DNA from 2 places in the Streptomyces pimonensis genome. Region 2 is predicted to be linked to the other one. Evidence: riboswitches for the same ligand, from Rfam matches in the RefSeq annotation. Region 2 holds a riboswitch; the other holds the start of a gene.
The links. Region 2 has a riboswitch for thiamine pyrophosphate ahead of thiO (glycine oxidase ThiO). Riboswitches for the same ligand answer to the same signal wherever they lie in the genome.

Region 1 (7,784 bases), on a different contig from region 2:
GACAAACGTGGCAGTTCTGTCCGTATCCCGTCGTACCGTCGCGCGCTCCGTGCGCGCCCTCGGTGTCGTCTCCGCGTCCGCCGCCCTCGCGATCGGCGTCGCCGGCAACGCGGTGGCCTGCGACATCACCGAGTTCTCGGCCGAGGCCAAGTGCGTCGGCGACAAGGGCGTCATCACCGTCACCGACAAGGACCCGGCCGGCGTCCCCGCCACCATCACCGTGTTCCTGCAGGACAAGCAGATCGGCGAGCAGGTGGTCAAGGGCACCGCTGAGGGCACCACCATCACCTTCGAGGAGGACTGGAAGCCGAACGCCGAATACCGCATCCACGTCGACGCGAAGCCCTACGTCGACGAGGACATCAAGCCGAACCTGGTCACCCCGGCCACGGCCTGCAAGACGGAGGAGGAGCCCCCGGCCGACGAGGAGCCCGCCCCGACCCCGTCGGAGTCCTCCTCCCCCCCTGCCGAGGAGCCCGGCGCGCCGACGCCGTCGGCGAGCGGGAGCACCGTTCCGGCGGACACCTCGAGCAACGCGCCGTCCCCGGCCGGTGGGTCGAACCTCGCCGAGACCGGTGCCGACTCCAACACCGGTCTGATCGTCGGCGTCGCGACCGCCCTGGTCGTGGTCGGCGGTGGCGCCGTCTTCTTCGGCATGCGCCGCCGCGGGGCGAACAGCCGGAGCTGACACCTCACGGACACACCGATGGCCCGTCCCCTCTCCGGGGGCGGGCCATCGCCGTCGCCGGCCGCTCAGCCGAACGTCGCCCGCTGCAGCCACTGCTCCAGCACCTCCCGCTCGCCGGTCACCCCCACCCGCGGCGCGTCCAGCGGCAGCCGCCGGTAGAAGGCCAGAAGCACTGAGGTGAGCGGACCGCGCAGGGCGACCGTGGCCTTCTCGTGGCCGCGACGCCAGGAGAAACCGTCCTCGGCGAGTTCGATCAGCCACTCCGCGTCGGTCCCCGCCTCCGCGTCGGTGGCGTGCAGATGGATGGTGCGCCGGGGCCCGCGCAGTTCGTGCACCGTGTCCTCCGGCAGCGTCTGCTGCGCCCACTCCACGATCTCCAACCACTCGTCGATCGCGTCGGCGGCGGCGTCGGGTGCGACCTCGAAGGGCAGTCCGGCGGCAAGGGCCGCGTCCGCGCGGTGCACGATCAGTTCGTGCGTCATGCGGCGGGCCCAGAATCCGGCGTCGCAGACGCCCGCCCAGCTCCATACCCTCGCGTCCGGCCCGGCGTCCCGCAGCGCGCCGACGGTCAGCTCGCCGCACTCCGCCAGCCACGCGTCCAGCGCGCCGGGATCGCCCCGCACCTCGGGCCCGCCGAATCCCGGCACCCGCTCCTCGGGAACCTGCTCCTCCGCCCCGGTGCGCACCATCAGCGCGGCCCAGCGCAGGGCGCCGCCGACATGCCGTACGAGCTGCTCCAGGGACCAGTCGGGGGTGGTGGGCACCGTGCCGGACAGGTCGGCGCCGGATGTGACGACGGTCCGCAACTGCTTCGTCTGTCGGGCGATCTCCCGGCAGTAGTGGTCGTGCGCGAGTCGAGTCATGTCGCACACCCTAGGAAGCCGCGCTCATCCCAGCACCACGATTTCCGTCGCGTCGAACTCCACCCCGACCTCGTCCCCGACCTCCGGCGCAGCCCTGAGCGCGCAGGCCGCCTCCAGGCAGGGGGCGTCCTCCGGCTGGAGGCGGACGGCGACGTGCGTGCCGCGGAAGGTGCGCGCGGCCACCGTGCAGCGCAGCCCCTCGTCGGCCGGAACCAGCCGGACGCCGGCGGGCCGGACGAGGAGCGTGCGGGCGCCCCGTGGGGCGCCGTCCGGCACGGGCGCCTCACCCCAGGGGGTCACGGCGACGCCGTCCGCGACCGTCGCCTCGACGACGTTCTCGAAGCCGAGGAAGCGGGCCACGAAGGCGTCGGCCGGACGCTGCCACACCTCCAGTGGCGTCCCCGACTGGGCGATCCGCCCGTCCCGCATCACCACGACCCGGTCGGCCAGTGCGAACGCCTCGCCCTGGTCGTGGGTCACGGCGAGCACGGTGGTGCCCAGCCGGCCGAACAGTTCCCGCAGTTCGACGACCAGCCGTTCCCTCAACGACCGGTCGAGCTGCCCGAGCGGCTCGTCGAGCATCAGCAGCCGGGGACTCGGCGCGAGGGCGCGGGCCAGCGCGACACGCTGCTGCTCCCCGCCGGACAGCGCGGCGACGGCGCGTCCGGCCGCCCCCGGCAGACCCACGAGGTTCAGCAACTCCCGTACCCGGTCCGACTGTTCGGTGCGCGACGCACCGTGCATCCGCAGCCCGAAGGCCACGTTGCCGCCCACGTCCCGCTGCGGGAAGAGCTGGTGGTCCTGGAACATCAGCCCGACCCCGCGCTTGTGCGCGGGCACCCCCGCCTGGTCATGTCCGTCGAGCCGGATCCGCCCGGAGTCGAGGGGCTGCAGTCCGGCCACCGCCCGCAGCAGCGTCGACTTGCCGCTGCCGCTGGGACCGAGCACACAGACGATCTCGTGCTCGGCGACCCCCAGGTCGACGGCGTCCAGCACCGCCCGCCCGCCCAGGCGTACGGTCGCGCCCTGAAGGCTCAGCAGCATCTAGAACTCCCCGGTCCGTTCGGTCCGCAGCCGCTCCAGCAGCAGCAGCGCCACCGCGCACACGATCATCAGAATCGTCGACAGGGCCATCGCCTGGCCGTAGTTGAGGGCTCCGGGCCGCCCCAGCAGCCGTGCCACGGCGACCGGCAGGGTGGGGTTCTCGGGCCGCGCGATGAACACCGTCGCCCCGAACTCCCCGAGCGACACCGCGAAGGCGAACCCGGCCGCGATCAGCAGCGCCCGCCGCACCATCGGCAGGTCCACCTCCCGCCACGCCCGCCACGGCGACGCCCCGAGCACCGCCGCCGCCTCCCGCAGCCGTACGTCCACGGCCCGCAGCACCGGCAGCATGGTCCGTACGACGAAGGGGACGCCGACCAGCGCCTGGGCGAGCGGGACCAGGATCCAGGAGGCGCGCAGGTCCAGCGGCGGCTCGTCGAGGGCGATCAGGAAACCGAAGCCGACGGTCACGGCGGACACCCCGAGCGGCAGCATCAGCAGCGCGTCGAAGCCGCGCACCAGCCGTCCCGCGTCCCGCCGGGTCAGCGCGACGGCGGCGAGGGAGCCGACCAGCACGGCGATGGCGGTGGCGGCGACCGCGTACTCCAGCGAGTTGCCGACCGCCTCGATCGGCGCCACCAGGAACACTCCCCCGTCGTCCTCGGTCAGCGCCCGGTAGTAGCCCAGGCCGGCGGCCCCGAAGGAGCGCTGCACCAGGACCGCGAGAGGCAGCAGGACCAGCACGGCGACGGTGCCGACGACTGCGCCCAGCAGCGCCCACTGCCCGGCGCCGCGCGGCCGGCGTGCGGTCACCGAGGCGTCCACCAGCCGCAACGCGGTCTCCCGGCGCCGTACGGTCCAGGCGTGCAGGGCGAGGATCGCACCCACGGCGACGAACTGGATCATCGTCAGGACGGCGGCCGTGGACAGGTCGAAGATCTCGGAGGTCTGCCGGTAGATCTCCACTTCGAGGGTGGAGAAGGTCGGACCGCCGAGGATCTGGACCACGCCGAAGGAGGTGAAGGTGAACAGGAAGACCATCAGCGCGGCGGCGGCCACGGCGGGCGCGAGCGCGGGCAGGGTGACGGTGCGCCAGGCCGCGAACCGCGAGGCGCCGAGCATCCGCGCGGCCTCCTCCTGCCGCGGGTCGAGCTGGGACCACAGCCCGCCCACGGTGCGCACGACGACCGCGTAGTTGAAGAAGACGTGCGCGAGCAGGATCGCCCACACCGTGGTGTCCAGCCGTACGCCCCCCAGTTCGTCGAGCAGCCCGCCGCGTCCGACGAGCGCCATGAACGCCGTGCCGACGACGACCGTCGGCAGCACGAACGGCACGGTGACCACGGCCCGCAGCACCTGTTTGCCGGGGAAGTCGAAACGGGCGAGGACATACGCGCCGGGCAGGGCGACCAGCAGGGTCAGGACGGTGGAGACGAGGGCCTGCCAGGTGGTGAACCACAGGACCTGACGGACGCCGGACTGCGCCAGTACGTCCCCGATCCGCCCGAGCTGCCAGGTCCCGCCGGTCTTCAGCCCGCGCGCGAGGATCGCGGTGACGGGGTAGGCGAAGAAGACGGCGAAGAACGCGACGGGCACGGCCATCAGACCGAGCCGTGCCGCGCTCCCGCGCCATCCCGCCGCGGTGCGCGTCACCTCAGTACGAGCGAGGTCCACGACTTGACCCACTGGTCACGGTTGGCGGCGATCTTCTCCGCATCCATGGTCTGCGGGTCCTTCGCCTGCGGCCCGAACTTCGCGAACTCCTCGGGCACCTGGGCGGCCTCCCGCACCGGGTAGACGAACATGTTGAGCGGCATGTCGTCCTGGAACGTCTTGCTGATCAGGAAGTCGAGCAGCGCCTTGCCGCCCTCGGGGTTCTCCGCGTTGCTCAGCAGCCCCGCGTACTCGACCTGGCGGAAGCAGGTGCCCTCGGCGACTCCCGTGGGGGCGGTGTCCGGCTTCGGGTCGGCGTAGACGACCTCGGCGGGCGGCGAGGAGGCGTACGACACCACCAGCGGCCGGTCGGCCTTGGCCTGTTTGCCGCCGGCCGAGCCGGAGAACTCCTCGTTGTAGGCCTGATCCCAGCCGTCGACCACCTTCACGCCGTTGGCCTTGAGCTTCTTCCAGTAGTCCGGCCAGCCCTCGTCCCCGTACGCGGCGGCCGTCCCGAGCAGGAAGCCGAGGCCGGGTGAGGAGGTGGAGGCGTTCTCGACGACGAGGAGGTCCTTGTACTCGGGCTTGATCAGGTCGTCGAAGGTCTTCGGCGGGGCCAGGTCGTGCTCGGCGAACCACGCCTTGTCGTAGTTGACGCAGACGTCGCCGCTGTCGACCGGGGTGACCCGGTGCTTGTCCTCGTCGACCCGGTACTCGGGCAGGATCGAATCCGCGCCCCTCGCCTCGTACGGCTGGAACAGCCCGTTGTCGAGGGCGCGGGACAGCAGGGTGTTGTCGACGCCGAAGAAGACGTCGCCCTGGGGGTTGTCCTTGGTCAGAATGGCCTTGTTCACGGCCTGCCCGGCGTCGCCGTCCTCAAGGACCTTCAGCCGGTGGCCGGACTGCTTCTCGAACGCGGCGACGACGTCCTTCGACACCGCCCACGAATTGTGGCTGACGAGGGTCACGGTCCTGGACCCGCTGCCTTCGGCGTCGTCGCCGGACGACCCGCACGCGGACAGCGTGACCAGCCCCAGCCCGACGGCCAGGGCCGCGGCCTTCTTGGTGATACCCACTTGGTTCCTCCTGGAGTGACCAGGAAGAGACGCGGCCCTGCCCGGAACCCCTCTGCGGAGTCCCGGGCAGGGCGCAACAGCTCGAGTGATGACCGATCTCCCTACCCAGAATGACCTGGGCCAGGTTCGGAGGGTCTGCGGCCGGTGCCGCACTCTCAGCGCTGTGGCGCTCCCCTGTCGGAATATGAAGATGTGCTTGCGCGGGTCACATTACCTCTCGCTCGCGGCGAGCTGACCACACGCCCCGTCGATCTCCTGACCACGGGTGTCCCGGATCGTCACCGGCACACCGTGTGCGGCGATCGCCTCCACGAACGCCTTCTCGTCCTCCGGACGGGAGGCGGTCCACTTGGAGCCGGGCGTGGGGTTGAGCGGGATGAGGTTGACGTGCACCGGCCGGCCCTTGAGCATCCGGCCGAGCCGGTCGCCCCGCCAGGCCTGGTCGTTGATGTCCCGGATGAGCGCGTACTCGATGGACAGCCGCCGCCCCGACCTGGCCGCGTACTCGAACCCGGCGTCCAGCACCTCACGCACCTTCCACCGCGTGTTCACGGGGACGAGGGTGTCGCGCAGTTCGTCGTCGGGGGCGTGCAGCGAGATGGCGAGCCGGCACTTGAATCCCTCGTCGGAGAACCGGTGGATCGCCGGCACGAGACCGACGGTCGACACGGTGATCCCACGCTGCGACAGCCCGAGCCCGTCCGGCTCGGGGTCGGTGAGGCGACGGATGGCTCCGACGACCCGGTTGTAGTTGGCGAGCGGCTCACCCATGCCCATGAACACGATGTTGCTCAGCCGCGCCGGACCACCGGGTACCTCTCCGTCCCTCAGCGCCCGCATCCCGTCCACGATCTGGTGCACGATCTCGGCGGTGGACAGGTTCCGGTCGAGGCCGGCCTGCCCGGTCGCGCAGAACGGACAGTTCATGCCGCAGCCCGCCTGGGAACTGATGCACATGGTCACCCGGTCCGGGTAGCGCATCAGCACGGACTCGACGAGCGTGCCGTCGAACAGCTTCCACAGCGTCTTGCGGGTGGTTCCCTGGTCGGTCGACAGGTGCCGTACGACCGTCATCAGCTCCGGAAGCAGCGCGTCCTGCAGTGTGGCGCGGGAACCGGCGGGGATGTCGGTCCACTGCTCCGGTTCGTGCGCGTACCGCGCGAAGTAGTGCTGCGACAGCTGCTTGGCGCGGAACGGCTTCTCACCGGCCGCGGCGACCGCCTCCTTGCGCTCGGCGGGCGTGAGATCGGCGAGGTGCCGCGGCGGCTTCTTGGCTCCGCGCGGCGCGACAAAGGTGAGTTCTCCGGGCTTAGGCATGGCTCTACCAGTGTCGCAGATCCACTCGGGTGACCCGGTCGGGCTCGGCACGGACCGGCGGTCATGACGAGGAGGCCGGAGGCGTAGGTCCTCGTACGGTGCCACGGGCCGCAGTGACGACGCGGCCTGCGGCGGCCCTGCTGGCCGAGGAGCGCCTCGCACACCGGCAGGGCAGGTGTCACCGTGGTACCTGCCGTCGTCCCCCGCCTCGCCTGTGCCACCGAACGGCTTCGCTTCCTGCTGGACGGCGGCGGGCCCCCGTCCGGAGAGGACGGGGGCCCGATCCGGCCACGTGGGTACGGGTCACCCGGACCCGACGAAGAGCACCAGCAGCAACCACACCACCGGTGCCGTGGGCAGCAGGGAGTCCAGGCGGTCCATGATGCCGCCGTGGCCGGGGAGCAGCGTGCCCATGTCCTTGATGCCCAGATCGCGTTTGATCATGGACTCGCCGAGGTCGCCCAGCGTGGCGCTGGCCGCGACCGCGAGCCCCAGGAGCAGGCCCTGCCACCAGAGGCCGTCGTCGATCAGGAACTGCATGCACAGCGCGCCGACGGCCATCGCGAAGACCACCGCGCCCAGCAGGCCCTCACGGGTCTTGCCGGGGCTGATGCGCGGGGCGAGCTTGGTCCTGCCGAAGCGCCAGCCGACGGCGTACGCGCCGGTGTCGCTGACGACCGTCAGCAGCAGGAAGGTCAGGACGCGCCACGGGCCGTCGTCGGCGGTGAGCATCATGGCGACGAAGGTCGCCAGGAACGGCACGTAGAACGCCGCGAAGACGCCCGCCGTGACGTCCTTGAGGTAACCCTCGGGCGGCTCCGCCATACGCCAGACCAGCACCGCCAGCGCGGTGAGCGCCATGGCGACCCACGCGCCCTCGGCCCCCCGGGCGTACCCGGCGACGACCATGGCCGCACCGCCCAGCGCGAGCGGCACCAGGGGCGCCTTGACGTCCTTGCGCTCCTGCAGCCGCGACGTCAGCTCCCACAGGCCCACCACCACGGCGACGGCGACCACACCGACGAAGACCGCCTTGACGACGAACAGCGACGCGACGATCACCACGCCGAGTCCGGCACCGACGCCTATCGCGGCCCCGAGATCCCGCCCCGCGCTCTTCTTCTGCGGTACGGGTGCCGGCTG
Region 2 (7,784 bases):
GATGTAGAGGACCGTCCAGCCCATGTACGCCCCTCTCCCAGTGGTCGCTACGCAGTGTGTCGTATATCAGTGCGACCGGTCTAGGCCCGCGGTGGGTGGTGCAGGCCCAGGTTCTCGTAGATTTCCAGGGTCGCCGTGGAGTTGTTGAGCGTGATGAAGTGCAGTCCGGGCACTCCCTCGGCCAGCAGCCGGGCACAGAACTCCGTGGCGAACTCGATACCGATGGAGCGTACCGCCGACGGATCGTCCTTCGCTGCGAGGATCCGCTCCTTGAGGGCCTCCGGGAACACGGCGTTACTGAGCTTCGGCAGCCTCTCCAGCATCTTCACGCTGGTCACCGGCATGACCTCGGGGATCACCGGGGTCGCGCAGCCCGCCGCGTGGACTCGGTCACGCAGCCGCAGATAGGACTCGGGCCGGAAGAACATCTGGGTGATCGCGTAGTCGGCGCCGGCCCGGCACTTGTCGACGAAGCGGGCGACGTCGGTGTCCCAGTCGGCCGAACGCGGGTGCATCTCCGGGAAGGCGGCGACGCCGACGCAGAAGTCGCCCGACTCCTTGATGAGCCGGACGAGTTCGGCGGCGTAGGTCAGCCCCCGCGGGTGCGGCACCCAGTCGCCCATCGGGTCGCCGGGCGGGTCGCCGCGCACGGCGAGCATGTTGCGGATCCCGGCGTCGGCGTACTGGCCGATGATGTTGCGCAGCTCGGCGACGGAGTGGTCGACCGCGGTGAGGTGGGCGACCGGGGTGAGGGTGGTGTCGGCGACGATCTGCTGGGTCTCCTTGACCGTGCCGGCGCGTGTGGAGCCGCCCGCGCCGTAGGTGACGGAGACGAAGTCCGGCGCGACCGCCTCGACCCTGCGCAGCGCGCTCCACAGGTTCCGCTCGCCCTTGGGGGTCTTCGGTGCCGAGAACTCGAACGAGAACGTCGTCTTGCCGGTGGCGAGCATGTCACGCACGGTACGCGCGCGGTCAGTCCTGGTGGATGCGGTTCCGAGGGCCATACCGGCAGGTTAGCCAGGGGAGGGCGGTCTCCCAACCGGATGGGTGATATTCGCCTGAAATGCCGACTTGCTGTCCACGCCTTGGACAAACCTGGGACGGGCGGGGGTCATCCGGCGTCCGGGAGCGCCGCCTGCCGCAGCCGCTCCGCGAACCCGGCCGCCGCCGCGCCCGGGTCGTCCGCCTCGGTGACGGCCCGTACGACGACGACCCGGCGGGCGCCGGCGTCCAGCACCTCGTCGAGGTTGCCGAGGTCGATGCCGCCGATGGCGAACCAGGGACGGTCGGTGCCGAGGGCGGCCGTGCGGCGGACCAGGCCGAGGCCGGGGGCGTGGCGGCCGGGCTTGGTGGGGGTGGGCCAGCAGGGGCCGGTGCAGAAGTAGTCCACGCCGGGCTGGACGGCCGCCGCGGCGGCCTCGGACTCGGTGTGGGTGGAGCGGCCGATCAGGATGTCGTCGCCGAGGATGGCGCGGGCGGCGGGGACGGGGAGGTCGCCCTGGCCGAGGTGGAGGACATCGGCGCCGGCGGCGTGGGCGACGTCCGCGCGGTCGTTGACCGCGAGCAGCTTGCCGTGCCGGGCGCAGGCGTCGGCGAGGACCGCCAGGTGCTCCAGCTCCTCGCCGGCCTCCATGCCCTTGTCCCGCAGCTGCACGATGTCGACCCCGCCGGCCAGGACCGCGTCCAGGAACTCCGGGAGATCGCCCTGCCGCGTGCGGGCGTCGGTGCACAGATAGAGCCGGGCGCCGGCGAGCCGGGCGCGAGCGGTGGCGGTCATGCGAGGGGCCCCCCGGGGGTGTCGGCGGCATGCGGACCCGGCGGGTCCGCCACGGGGGACCCTATGCCGCCGGCACGGGCGCCCCCGGGCCGGGGCCTGCGCCCCGGCCTGTGGTGTTCGGATGGGTGGATGGTCGGGTCCGGGTCAGACCGCGAGTGCCTGGGCCCGGCGCTTCACCTCCGTGCCGCGGTTCTCGCTGAGTGCCTGCGCGGGCGTGCCCGGCAGGGTGGGGTCGGAGGTGAAGAGCCATTCCAGCATCTCTTCGACCGTGAAGCCGTCGTCCCGCAGGAGCGTCAGGGTCCCGGTCAGCCCCTTGACGATCTTGTCCCCGTCGATGAAGGCGGCGGGCACGTGCAGCGCGCGGTTCTCACCCCGGCGCACGGCGATGAGCTGGCCCTCCTTGACCAGCTGCCGGACGCGCGTCACCTCGACACCGAGCATCTCGGCGATGTCGGGGAGGGTGAGCCAGGCGGGGACGAGAGCATCGATCTTTGCGTCAATCTCGGTCACGGGACAAGCGTGCCATCTGCCACCGACAGTCGGAAGTCAGCCCCGCCCGGGCGGACGCGCCGGACCGGGAGCGTCACGCCGTCGCCGACTTCAGGGGCCGCGCCGGGTCCGCCAGCAGCTCCGCGTCCATCGCCGTGCCCGCCTCGATCAGCCTGCGGCCCTGCGCCAGGTCCCGGGGCCGCCCCACCGCGAGCAGCGCGACCGGGCGGGACCCCCGCAGCCAGCAGACGCTCCACGCCGCCTCGGCGGGGTCCCCGCGCCACACCGTCCGGTCGGCGTCCGCGTGGTGCCCCGCGTACTGCACGAAGCGCCCGAACTGCTCGGACCAGAAGTACGGCACCGGGTCGTAGACCGCCGGCGTCCGGCCGGTGGAGGCGCCGAGGATGTTCTCGGCGACCGTGCGCGGCCCCTGGAGGGCGTTGTCCCAGTGGTGGACCAGCAGACGCTCGCCGTAGCGCCCGGACGGGAAGGACGCGCAGTCGCCGACCGCGTACACGTCCGGCAGGGAGGTCGCCAGATGACGGTCGGCGACGACCTCCCCGTGCGCCCCGAGCTCGATCCCGGAGCCCGCCAGCCAGGCGGTGGCGGGCCGGGCCCCGATGCCGACGACCACGGCGCCCGCGGGCAGCCGCGTACCGTCGTCCAGGACCACGGTGCCGGGCTCGACGCGCGCCACGCGCGCGTGCGTGCGCAGCGTGACGCCGGCCTGCGCGTACCAGGCGGCCATCGGAGCGGCCACCTCGGCGGGCAGCACCCCGGTGAGCGGCCGCTCCTCGGCCTCCACCACGGTGACCGCGCAGCCCGCCTCGCGGGCCGCCGTGGCGAACTCCGCGCCGATCCAGCCGGCGCCGACCACCACGATGTCGTGCTGCCGCGCGAGCACCGGCCGCAGCCGCGCGGCGTCGTCCAGCGTGCGCAGCAGGTGGACGCCGGGGACGCCCTCCGCGCCCGGCAGCCGGACCGGTCCCGCACCGGTGGCGACCACCAGGACGTCGTACGGGACGGGCCCGGTCTCCGTGTCCAGCTCGTGGTCGCCGGGGCGCAGGCCGAGCACCTCGCAGCCGAGCCGCAGTTCGACGCCGGCGTCCTCGAAGTCGACGTCGAAGGCGGAGCCCTCGGCCTTGCCCAGCAGCACCGCCTTGGACAACGGCGGCCTGTCGTACGGCTGGTGGGGTTCCGCACCGATCAGGGTCACGGCGCCGGTGAAACCCTGCTCCCGCAGGGCGAGGGCGGTCTGCACGCCGGCCATGCCCGCGCCCGCCACCACCACCCGCCGCGGCTGCGGCCGTCCCGGTTCCTGTGTCTGCTCGCTCACCCGATCACCTTAGACACCCGGCGCGGCATCGATCAGCCGAGCTGCTCCACCACACTCGTCCCGCTGCCCGGCTGCGACTCCCACGCCCAGTTCTCCTCCAGCCGTATCCGTCCGTCGGACAGCTCCACGACCGTCGAGACGCAGTGCCCCGAGGAGGTGGTGCCGTCCTGTCTCAGCTGCACGTACCGGAAGTCCAGCCGGTCCCCCGCGCGGGTGCCCACCAGGTACCCGCGCACGACGTCGCCGCCCTCGTACTCGGCCCAGATCTCGTCGCCCCGCTCGTGGTAGACGAAGCGGGTGCGGGTGCCGACCTGGCCGGGGGCCTGGTCGGCCACGGGGGCGAGGACGAGTCCGTCGAGCGATCCACGGGGCGGGGCGGAGTCCCTCGGCCGAGGACGGCGGCGGGTGACGGGCGGGCGGGCCACGGTGGGGCTCCCTTACGAGTGCGATGCGCCGGAGGTTAGGGTGGCCAACGTACAAGCACTCGCGGGAGCCCGGACGCACCGGGCTGAGAGGGAGGCTGGCGGCCTCCGACCGTACGAACCTGATCCGGGTCATGCCGGCGAAGGGAGGGGCTGGACGCCCATGTCGCCCACGCGCACCTCGGACGTCCTCGTCGTCGGGGGCGGGATCATCGGACTGGTGACGGCCTGGCGGGCCGCGCAGCGCGGTCTCGGCACGGTCGTGGTGGACCCGGAGCCGGGCGGCGGCGCCGCGCGGGTGGCCGCCGGGATGCTGGCCGCCGTCACGGAACTGCACTACGGCGAGGAGACCCTGCTCGGTCTGAACCTCGCCTCCGCGCGACGCTATCCCGACTTCGCGGCCGAGCTGACCGAGCTGACCGGCCACGACCTCGGCTACCGCGCGTGCGGCACGCTCGCCGTGGCGCTGGACGCCGACGACCGTGTCCACCTGCGGGAACTGCACGCCCTGCAGCAGCGGTCGGGACTGGACTCGCAGTGGCTGTCCGGGCGGGACTGCCGGCGCCTGGAGCCGATGCTCGCGCCGGGCGTGCGCGGCGGCCTGCGGGTGGACGGCGACCACCAGATCGACCCGCGGCGGCTGGCGGCCGCGCTGGTCACCGCCTGTGAGCGCGTGGGCGTGACCGTCCACCGAGCACGGGCCGAGCGGCTCGTCGTCGCGGGAGGCCGCGCGACGGGCGTCGTCACGGCCGACGGCGCCGGACTCGGCGCCGGACAGGTGGTGCTCGCCGCGGGCAGCCTCAGCGGGCGGCTCGCGGGCGTCCCGGCGGACGTGCTGCCTCCCGTGCGTCCCGTGAAGGGGCAGGTGGTACGGCTGACGATGCCCGCGCGGCACGGCCCCTTCCTGAGCCGGACCGTGCGGGCCGTGGTGCGCGGCAGCCACGTCTACCTGGTGCCGCGCGGGAACGGCGAACTGGTGATCGGGGCGACCAGCGAGGAGATGGGCTGGGACACCGCCGTGACCGCGGGCGGCGTGTACGAGCTGCTGCGCGACGCCCACGAGCTGGTCCCCGGCATCACCGAGCTGCCGCTGACCGAGACCCTGGCCGGACTGCGCCCCGGCTCCCCCGACAACGCGCCGCTGCTCGGCCCGACGGAGCTCGAGGGGCTGCTGCTCGCCACCGGCCACTACCGCAACGGTGTCCTGCTGACGCCGGTCACCGGCGACGCCATGGCGGAGGTCCTGACCACCGGCGCCCTGCCGGAGGTGGCCCGCCCCTTCACCCCGCGGCGCTTCGGCGCCGCCGTCCGCACGGAGCAGCCCGCATGAACATCTCGGTCAACGGGGAGCGCCGGGAGTTCGCGCCCGGCACGGCTCTCGACCTCGTCGTGAAGTCGCTCACCGAGGCGCCCTCGGGGGTGGCCGCCGCCCTCAACGAAACCGTCGTCCCGCGCGCGCAGTGGCCCGCCACGCCCCTCGGCGAGGGTGACCGCGTGGAAGTCCTGACCGCCGTCCAGGGAGGCTGACCATGGCCGACGATCCGTTCCTCCTCGGCGGCACGTCCTTCACGTCCCGCCTGATCATGGGCACCGGCGGGGCGCCGAGCCTCGATGTGCTGGAGCGGGCGCTGGCGGCGTCCGGGACGGAACTGACGACCGTCGCGATGCGGCGGGTGGACCCCTCGGTGCACGGGTCCGTGCTGTCGGTGCTGGAGAAGCTGGGCATCCGGGTGCTGCCGAACACGGCGGGGTGCTTCACCGCCGGTGAGGCCGTGCTCACCGCACGCCTCGCGCGGGAGGCGCTCGGCACGGACCTGGTCAAGCTGGAGGTCATCGCCGACGAGCGGACGCTGCTTCCGGACCCGATCGAGCTGCTGGACGCGGCGGAGACGCTGGTCGACGACGGGTTCACGGTGCTTCCGTACACGAACGACGATCCGGTGCTGGCGCGGAAGCTGGAGGAGGCCGGATGCGCGGCGATCATGCCGCTGGGTTCGCCGATCGGGTCGGGGCTGGGGATCCGCAATCCGCACAACTTCGAGTTGATCGTGGAGCGGGCCGGTGTGCCGGTGATCCTGGACGCCGGGGCGGGGACCGCGTCGGACGTGGCGCTGGCGATGGAGCTGGGGTGTGCGGGGGTGATGCTGGCGTCGGCGGTCACCCGGGCGCAGGAGCCGGTGCTGATGGCTTCCGCGATGCGGTGTGCGGTGGAGGCGGGGCGGCTGGCCCGGCTGGCGGGGCGGATCCCCCGGCGGTGGTTCGCCGAGGCGTCGTCCCCCACCGAGGGCATGGCCGTGCTGGATCCTGAGCGGCCTGCCTTCTAGGCGCTGCTCGCCGGAGCCGGGCGGGGGGGCGGGTTCGCCCGCCGGCGCTCGCAGGGTGCCGCCGCGTCCGCCCGCGCCCGTCCTGCGGCACGGGTGGGCGCTCACGTGATGCGCACGTCACAGCTCCGCTGCAACGGACGGTGAGCGGGACGGGGTGCCGGCGGGGGCTCGTAGACTCGGGGCGTGGACACGACCCTTCAGGACCCTCTGGTCGGGCAGGTGCTCGACGGCCGGTATCACGTCGAGGCGCGGATCGCGGTCGGCGGGATGGCCACGGTCTACCGGGCCGTGGACACCCGTCTGGACCGCGTCCTCGCGCTCAAGGTGATGCACCCCTCCCTCGCGGCCGACGGCTCGTTCGTCGAGCGGTTCATCCGCGAGGCGAAGTCGGTCGCCCGGCTGGCCCACCCGAACGTGGTGCAGGTCTTCGACCAGGGCACCGACGGGACGTACGTCTATCTGGCGATGGAGTACGTCGCCGGCTGCACCCTGCGCGACGTGCTGCGCGAGCGCGGGGCGCTCCAGCCGCGCGCCGCGCTGGACATCCTGGAGCCGGTGCTGGCCGCGCTCGGCGCCGCGCACCGGGCCGGGTTCGTGCACCGCGACATGAAGCCCGAGAACGTGCTGATGGGGGACGACGGCCGGGTCAAGGTCGCCGACTTCGGGCTGGTCCGCGCCGTGGACTCGGTGACGAACACCACGGGCACCGTGCTGGGCACGGTCTCGTACCTGGCCCCGGAGCAGATCGAGGACGGCACCGCCGGCCCCCGTGTGGACGTCTACGCCTGCGGCATCCTGCTGTACGAGATGCTGACCGGCGAGAAGCCGTACGACGGCGACTCCCCCGCGATCGTGCTCTACAAGCACCTGCACGACGAGGTGCCCGCCCCCTCGGCCGCCGTGCCCGGCATGGCGTACGAGCTGGACGAGCTGGTCGCGTCGGCGACCGCGCGCAACCCCGAGGTCCGTCCGCACGACGCGGTGGAGCTGCTCGCGCAGGTCCGCGCGGGGCGCGGCCGGCTCACCGACGGGCAGCTCGACGCGGTGCCGCCGCAGGCGCTGGCGTCGGAGCACGACAACGCCGAGGACCGTACGAGCGTCATCCCTCGCTCGCTGACCGTCCCCCGCCCGCTGCCCGTCGACGAGGACGCGGCCGCGGGCCTCACGCACCGCACCAGCCGGTTCCGGTCCCCGCCGCCGCTGCCGCCCCGGCGCCGGACGGCGCTGCGGCGCGGGCCGATGGCGATCGTCGTGGCCGTGCTGCTGCTCCTCGGGGCCGGCACGGGCATCTGGTACATCAACTCCGGCCAGTTCACCAAGGTCCCGCCGCTGCTGGGGAAGACCGAGCAGGAGGCCCGGGAGCGGCTGGCGGACGCCGGGCTGGACACCGGTCAGGTGGCGGAGGCGTACAGCGACACCGTGGAGCGGGGCACGGT

Region 1: linked by a shared signal. The riboswitch ahead of KYY02_RS23045 (thiamine ABC transporter substrate-binding protein) and the one ahead of thiO (glycine oxidase ThiO) in region 2 are both predicted to bind thiamine pyrophosphate.

The regions. Positions count from the first base shown of each region.
Region 1 covers NZ_JAHWZY010000025.1:46,953-54,736, reverse strand. The annotation lists gene KYY02_RS23065 (LAETG motif-containing sortase-dependent surface protein) at 8-688, shown strand; gene KYY02_RS23060 (maleylpyruvate isomerase family mycothiol-dependent enzyme) at 754-1,551, opposite strand; gene KYY02_RS23055 (ABC transporter ATP-binding protein) at 1,576-2,595, opposite strand; gene KYY02_RS23050 (ABC transporter permease) at 2,596-4,197, opposite strand; gene KYY02_RS23045 (thiamine ABC transporter substrate-binding protein) at 4,245-5,324, opposite strand; TPP riboswitch at 5,405-5,510, opposite strand; gene rlmN (dual-specificity RNA methyltransferase RlmN) at 5,535-6,641, opposite strand; gene KYY02_RS23035 (phosphatidate cytidylyltransferase) at 6,945-7,784, opposite strand, start outside.
Region 2 covers NZ_JAHWZY010000005.1:106,030-113,813, reverse strand. The annotation lists gene KYY02_RS07255 (SCO2102 family sporulation regulator) at 1-24, opposite strand, end outside; gene metF (methylenetetrahydrofolate reductase [NAD(P)H]) at 81-1,004, opposite strand; gene thiE (thiamine phosphate synthase) at 1,112-1,777, opposite strand; gene KYY02_RS07240 (Rv2175c family DNA-binding protein) at 1,922-2,287, opposite strand; gene KYY02_RS07235 (NAD(P)/FAD-dependent oxidoreductase) at 2,361-3,602, opposite strand; gene KYY02_RS07230 (avidin-fold protein) at 3,635-4,027, opposite strand; TPP riboswitch at 4,079-4,190, shown strand; gene thiO (glycine oxidase ThiO) at 4,188-5,354, shown strand; gene thiS (sulfur carrier protein ThiS) at 5,351-5,551, shown strand; gene KYY02_RS07215 (thiazole synthase) at 5,554-6,348, shown strand; gene pknB (Stk1 family PASTA domain-containing Ser/Thr kinase) at 6,532-7,784, shown strand, end outside.